2 regions of the Mesorhizobium sp. M0140 genome follow, and region 1 is predicted to be linked to the other one. Evidence: predicted binding sites of a transcription regulator. Region 1 holds the regulator's gene; the other holds the start of a gene.
The links. The regulator LexA, encoded in region 1, represses DNA repair genes until DNA is damaged. The targets are predictions, from matches to a motif close to TGTTCNNNNTGTGTTCNG.
Positions count from the first base shown of each region.

Region 1 (3,687 bases):
CGGCGTGCGCGCCGGCATTCCCGATGACATCAATGAGGCGATGCGACGTACCGGCATCTACCACATCATCTCCATTTCGGGACTGCACATGGCTCTGGTCGCAGGCACCATCATGGGTTTGCTGCGCGGCGCCTTCGCCTTGTTTCCCGACTTTTCCGCGCGTCGCCCGGTCAAGAAGTATGCCGCCGCCGCCGCACTGTTCTCGATCGCGGCCTATCTCATCATCTCGGGAGTCGTCGTTGCCGCCGAGCGCAGCTTCATCATGCTGGCGGTGATGCTGATTGCCGTGCTGTTCGATCGAGCAGCACTCACCATGCGCAATCTGGCGATCTCGGCGATCGCCGTCATCGTGGTGTCGCCGCATGAGGTGGTCGGCCCGAGTTTTCAGATGTCGTTCGCCGCGACCGCGGCTCTGGTCGGCGCCTATGCCGGCTGGGCGGATCACCGCGCGGGAAAAGCAAGACCGCCGCCGCCAAAGCGATCCGTGCCCGGTTTCCTGACGCGAAAATTCCTGCTGGCGGCAACCGGCCTTGCCATGACCTCGATCATCGCGGGAAGCGCGACGACGCTGTTTGCCATCTGGCATTTTCAGCGTGTCTCGCCGCTCAGCCTGTTTGCCAATCTCGCGGTAATGCCGATCGTCACCGTCGTCATGTTCCTGGCCGTCGCCAGCGCGCTGTTGATGCCTTTCGGATTGGATTGGCCGGCTCTCTACCTGATGGGTAAGGGTCTGACGATGATGATCGCCATATCAAGCTGGATCTCCGAGCGTTCGCCTGTCGATGGGGTCGGGCTGATTTCGCAGCAGTCGGTCCTGTTGGTGGCAATTGCCCTGGTCATCGCGACGATGGCGACAACTTGGCTGCGGCTCGCTGCTCTGCCATTCGCGCTGGCAGGCTTGCTGACCGTCTCGGATACGCGCACGCCGGATGTGCTGATCTCGGAAGACGCCCGGCTGGTGGCGTTGCCGATCGGTGGCGGTGAGCTTGCCGTCAGCCGGGAACGGCCGAACGAATTCACCGTCGACAACTGGAAACGCGCCCTGACATCAGAAACCATCGTCGTTCCGGAGGTGTTCGACAACAGCGACGGGCAATTCGACGTCGCGGATGCCGTTGAGCTACCGCCGGGATCGCCGTTCTATTGCTCCTCAGACGTTTGCGTGGCCAGGCACATGTCCGGTGCGATCATTGCCTATGTCGAGGACCGCAAGGACACCTGGAAAGCCTGCGGCTTCGCCGAGCTGATCGTCATCAATGACGCCACCGCGTATGACGCCTGTCACAATCCGCTGGTTCTCGTCATCACCAAGCGGCAACTGGCTCGCAAAGGCAGTGCCGCGGTCTTCTTCGATCGCCAATCGGCGACCACGCCGGCGACGATCAGCTTCGCGGTGGACAGCCCATATCGGCCCTGGCACACGCAACGCAAATACTCTCGTGAGGCGAGGGGGCTGGCACCCTTTAAGAAACCGGAGAAGCCAGCGGCCAACCCACAGCCGCCTCAGTAGCGGCGGATCAGGCCGACGAGCTTGCCTTGCACCTTGACCCTGTCCGGGCCGAAAATACGGGTTTCATAGGCCGGATTGGCGGCTTCGAGAGCAATCGAAGCGCCCTTGCGGCGGAACCGCTTCAGCGTCGCTTCCTCTTCATCGACCAGCGCCACGATGATCTCGCCGGGGCTCGCCGTGTCGGCATTGCGGATGATGACGGTGTCGCCGTCGAAGATACCGGCCTCGATCATCGAGTCGCCCTTGACCTCCAGCGCATAGTGGGCGCCGCCCATGATCATGTCCGGCGGCACCGAGATCGAATGCGTCTGATGCTGGATGGCATCGATCGGCACACCGGCGGCGATACGGCCCATGACCGGGATCGACACGGCGGAGACCGCATCGTCATCATTGCCGGGCGAGGGCATCCGCGAAGGCGCCGGCTTGATCTGCCGGCCAAGGGCGCCACCCTGACCGAGACTGCCCTGGATGACGCTTGGCGAAAACTTCTTTGCCGCGTTGAGACCGGGCGCGATCGAGTCCGGCAATCGCAGCACTTCCAGCGCGCGTGCCCGGTTGGGCAACCGGCGAATAAAGCCGCGCTCCTCAAGTGCGGTGATCAGCCGATGAATCCCGGATTTGGAGGCAAGGTCAAGCGCCTCCTTCATCTCGTCGAAGGATGGCGGAATGCCGCTCTCCTTCAGGCGTTCATGGATGAACATCAGCAGTTCATGTTGCTTGCGCGTCAGCATGGCGGCCCCCAGGTTACCTGAAACCAGAATCGAAAAACAAACCCAGAACAAACCCTATCTGTTCCAGTTGTGTTCTGCAACCGTTTAAAGTTTAATGAATTTGTTAAGGCTGCTGAAATTATTTGGCGCTTGCCAGCAGGTCGCGATCAACAGGCGCTAGGCACGGCGATGCGCCTGCTCACATTGAAATTATTATGGTTAATGACCTGTGGCTCATCCTCGACCCAGGCTTGGCATTATCAGTCTATCGACCCCCACAAAGGACGATATCAATCTTCGGGACGTTCGTTTGCCGTGAACGAAACGGAGCCAAAACGCCAACGTCTGTTGGCATTTGTGGCTGGAAATTCAGCCCTCCGTCATCTGCCAGGCAGTGAGGGCGGCGGCGGTGGATCGCGGGGATCGTTGCGTCAGGTAACGGCTTCCTTGACCGCGAAACGGCGGTCCTTCCATGCGCCCGTGCGCAGAATATCCTCCAGCACCTCAACCGCCAGCCACACATCCTTGTAGCCGACATAGAGCGGCGTGAAGCCGAAACGGATGGTCGATGGCGCACGAAAGTCACCGATGACGCCGCGCTCGATCAGCGCCCGCATGATTTGATAGCCGTGATCGTGAAGGAACGACACCTGGCTGCCGCGCCTGGTCGCGTCGCGGGTGGTCTCCAGCGTGAGACCGTAGGCGCCGCACCTGGCTTCGACGAGCTGGATGAACAGTTCTGTCAACGCGACACTCTTCTTTCGCAATGCCGCCATGTCGACGTCATTCCAGATGGCAAGCGCGCCTTTGAGCGCCCCCATCGACAGGATCGGCTGAGTGCCGCACAAAAAGCGGCGGATGCCGGTGCCGGCAACATAACCCCGTTCGAAGGCAAAGGGCCGCGCATGGCCCCACCAGCCGCTGAGCGGCTGGCTGATATCGCCGTGGTGGCGCTGCGCGGCATAGATGAAGGCCGGTGCGCCCGGACCGCCGTTGAGGTACTTGTAGGTGCAGCCGATGGCGAAATCGGCATTTGCGTGATCGAGCTCGACGGGCAGGGCGCCGGCGGTGTGGCAAAGATCCCAGACGATCAGCGCTCCGGCCGCATGAGCTTTGCGCGTCAGCGCCGACATGTCGCGCAGTTCACCCGATTTGTAATTGACGTGGTTGACCAGCACCACCGCCACGTTTTCGTCGATCAGCTCTTCGATGGTCGGCGCGTCGACACCCGCGAGGCGCAGCAGGACGCCGTCCCGGGTCGAGGCCACGCCTTCGGCGATGTACAGGTCGGTGGGGAAACTGTCACCTTCGGCGACAATGACCGACCGGTCTGGCCGCATCTCCAGCGCCGCATGCAGCACCTTGTAGATGTTGGTCGATGTCGTGTCGCAGACAACGGTCTGGCCGACCGCGGCTCCTATCAGGCGTCCGAGCTGGTCGCCGAGTTCGATTGGCATCTCGAAC
Region 1 is NZ_JAMYTM010000013.1:94,651-98,337, forward strand. Features, by position in the region: gene NKJ37_RS15525 (ComEC/Rec2 family competence protein) at 1-1,510, shown strand, start outside; gene lexA (transcriptional repressor LexA) at 1,504-2,244, opposite strand; gene kynU (kynureninase) at 2,655-3,687, opposite strand, start outside.

Region 2 (3,687 bases), on a different contig from region 1:
GGCTGGAGCGCAACCTGTCGCTGGCCGATCTTGCGGCAAAAGCCGGCGTGTCGATCGGTGCGTTGAGCCAGATCGAACGCGGCATGTCCTCGCTGCGCGTCAAGGTGATCTGGCCGCTCGCCGCCGCCCTCGACATCGAGCCGTCGGCGCTGATCGCCGACGGCAACGATGCCGTCAACGATCTCTATTGCGTGCGTGCCGATAAGCGACGGCAAATCCCGGTCAAGTCGGAAGGCATTGCCAAGGCGCTGCTGTCGCCGCCGGGCGCGACGCTGACCGGCATGCTGGTGACGGTGGAAGCCGGCGGCGGCACCGCGGAGGCCTATGCGCATGCCGGTCATGAATTCGGCTTCGTGCTGTCGGGCGAGGTCGAACTGGTGGTTGATTCGACAAATTACGTGCTGAAGACCGGCGACAGTTTTGCGTTCAAGAGCACGCTTTTGCATGCCTTCCGCAATCCAGGCGCCGAGCGTTGCCAGATCCTCTGGGTCAACACCACGAAGCCATCCGAGGTTCGCGATGGCGCCTGATCCAGTTGTGCGGCTACAGGCTGTCTCGAAGATTTTTCCTGGCGGCATCGTCGGGCTCGACGCCGTCGATCTCGACATTGTCGGCGGCGAGTTCATCACGCTGCTCGGGCCGTCGGGTTGCGGCAAGACCACCAGCCTGCGCGTCATCGCCGGCTTCGAAAGCCCGACGACCGGCAAGGTGTTGCTCGATGGTCGCGATATCACGGCACTTCGGCCGTTCGACAGGCCGGTCAACACCGTTTTCCAGGATTACGCGCTGTTCCCGCACATGAATGTCGCCGAAAATGTCGGCTTTGGCCTGTCGCTGCGCAAACTGTCTGGAGCCGAACAGGCAAAGCGCGCCGGCGAAGCCCTCGACATGGTCGGCCTCGCCGACAAGCTTGGCGCCCGCGTCTCCGAACTGTCTGGCGGCCAGCGCCAGCGCGTCGCGCTGGCGCGTGCCATCGTCTGCGAGCCACGCGTACTGCTTCTCGACGAGCCGCTGTCGGCGCTCGATGCGCATCTGCGCGAGCAGATGCAGGTTGAACTGAAACGGCTGCAGTCGCGGCTCGGCACCACCTTCGTCATGGTCACCCATGACCAGACTGAAGCGCTGTCGATTTCCGACCGCATCGTCGTTATGAACAAGGGCCGCATCGAGCAGATCGCGCCCCCGGCCACCCTTTACGACCGGCCCGCCACGAAGTTTGTGGCGAGCTTCATCGGCACCATGAATCTCCTGCAATCGCGCTTCGTCGGCCGAGATGGCGATCGCCTGCGCTTCGCCGCCGGCGCCCTGCCGCTGGAGGCCATTTCTGAAACCGGCGAAGCTCTCGCCGAGGATGCCATGCGCACCGTCGGCGTGCGGCCGGAAGATCTCCTGGCGATGACCGAGGCCGCGCCCGGCACAGCGCCGGCACGCGTCAACAGCATCGTCTTTCACGGCTGCACGTTGCGTCTGCACGCTGAACTCGGGCAGGGCGCACCTGTTGTCATAGACGCGCCGCGCCAGGCCGAGGGTTTTCAATTTCAGGTCGGCGACGTGGCGCATATCAGCCTGCGCCGTGGCGCCAATTGCCCGGTGCTACCAGGTTAGTTTCATTGGTATCAAAAACGGAGCACACGTCGCACGTTCGGCGGCTACAAGCAGTCGGGCAATGATCGCGAATATGCCGATTGGGCTACGCGATTCCCTCGCGGGCGCGGATCCGGAAAGCCCCAACGCTCATTTCGCTTGCTGTGTTCCCTTTTTGTTCTAAAATCTCCGGCTTGGCGGAGATGGGTGGCGCAAAAAGAGGAAGGACATGAACGAACTGCCCACATTCAACACAGCCGAAAACGGTCAAGCATCTTTCAATTGGCATGAGCGGAGCAGGCGTCGTCGCACTGATCGGTTGTTCTTCTGTCACCTGATGGAAGGCACCATCGCCGACCCTATCGCTTTACAAGCAACCACTTGGCGGCAGGAACTCGGGCTGAAAGGGAAAATAGTTGCCAATCACATCTCGCTTGTTGGACTCGGCGACCATGACGGATTGCCGGAGGGGTTGGTAGAACTCGCTCACCACATAGGCTCGATGATTGTCGCAAAACCATTCGACGTTTCTTTTGATCGTTTGTGCGCTTTTGGCGGGTGGCGCGCTTGTTTTACGCAACAGCGACGGCAATCCTTCGCTGCAAGAATTCTGGCGAAACCTCACAGCGGTGATTTCGGATAGCCCGTTAAAGCCCTTTCTCACAAAATCCATTGAACCGCATGTCACGCTGCTTCGTGACAAAGTGGGAGTGCCCAAAATTCGCGAAAGGGCGATTGACCGCATCAGTTGGACAGTGCGGGATTTTGCGCTCGTCCAGAGCTTCATCCAGGAAGGTCGGTACGAGATGCCTTACCGTTGGCGATTGACGGGCCAGGACGATGCCCGGCCCGCGATGTAAACGCCCCAAATCATCGTCATATGTCCGCGGGACCATCATGCTGACATGGCTTGTCAGCTACGACGTGGCCCGACGATGGCAGGCCAGCAAGCTGTTCCCCATTTGCAGTGCGTCTGACAGGAGGAATACAAATGACCATCGCGGAAATTGCCAAGGATTTCACCGAGCTGCTCAAGCAGGGCGATAACGAAGCTGCTGCCGAGAAGCACAACGCCGATGATATAGTCAGTCTCGAAGCCATGGCGGGGCCGATGGCCATCTCCCATGGCAAGGAGGCGCTCAGGCAGAAGGGCCAGTGGTGGCAGGAGAACAACGAAGTGCATGGCGGCTCGGTCGAGGGCCCCTACGTCAACGGAGACCAGTTCGCGGTGCGCTTCAAGTTCGACATAACGCCCAAGGCTACCGGCGAGCGTGTCACCATGGATGAAGTTGGCCTCTACACGGTCAAAAACGGCAAGATCACCGAAGAGCGCTTCTATTATTGAGGCCGTGAAATACCATCGGCTTGCGGGAGCTCGGTCTCGTCGCTGAAGGTTGAAAAATAAGCATGGCGGCCGGGACGATGTCCCAGGCCGCCATGTGAGAGGCTCAAATGGTCTTCACGTACTGCGCAAGCTGATCGGCCACCGTGCCCCAGCCATCGAAGAAACCCATCTCTTCATGGTTGTTGCGGGTCGCCTCGTCGCGATGGATGGCGGTGGCGGTGTAGCGCGTGCCCTTGCCGTCCGGCTGCAAGGAAATGACAGCGGTTATGAAGGGTTCCCCTGACGGCCGGTAACCCGGCAACAATGCATCCGTCCACACCAGCCGCTCGTTCGGCACGATTTCGAGATAGCAGCAATGGCGGTCGTTGACCTCATTGCCGTCGGGCGACTGCATGCGCGTCCGGAACAGACCGCCCGGCCTAAGGTCGATCTCGCAGTCGGTGATCATCCAAGGCCTAGGCGTGAACCATTGCTTGACATGCTCAGGCGTCGTCAAGGCGCGCCACAGCAATTCGCGCGGCGCATCGATGACGCGCTCCAGCACGAGGTCCAGTCTGGGATCCGGCTTGAGGGGATAGATCATTTTTCTGTCTCCTGGAGGGTCATCACATAGGCGTCGAACTGGTCGAGGCGGCGCTCCCACAGCGTGCGCTGTTCGGCCAGCCAGTTTTCGGCAAGCTTCAGCGGCTCGGGTGCCAGTTGATAGGTCCTGACCCGGCCGGTCTTTTGCGAGCGCACCAGCCCGCAACCTTCGAGGA
Region 2 is NZ_JAMYTM010000001.1:280,400-284,086, forward strand. Features, by position in the region: gene NKJ37_RS01270 (cupin domain-containing protein) at 1-530, shown strand, start outside; gene NKJ37_RS01275 (ABC transporter ATP-binding protein) at 520-1,605, shown strand; gene NKJ37_RS01280 (2'-5' RNA ligase family protein) at 1,814-2,227, shown strand; gene NKJ37_RS01285 (SnoaL-like domain-containing protein) at 2,576-2,929, shown strand; gene NKJ37_RS01290 (SRPBCC family protein) at 3,033-3,512, opposite strand; gene NKJ37_RS01295 (ArsR/SmtB family transcription factor) at 3,509-3,687, opposite strand, start outside.
Region 2: a site for LexA is predicted at 1,750-1,767, ahead of NKJ37_RS01280 (2'-5' RNA ligase family protein). Genes of this name have one in related genera too.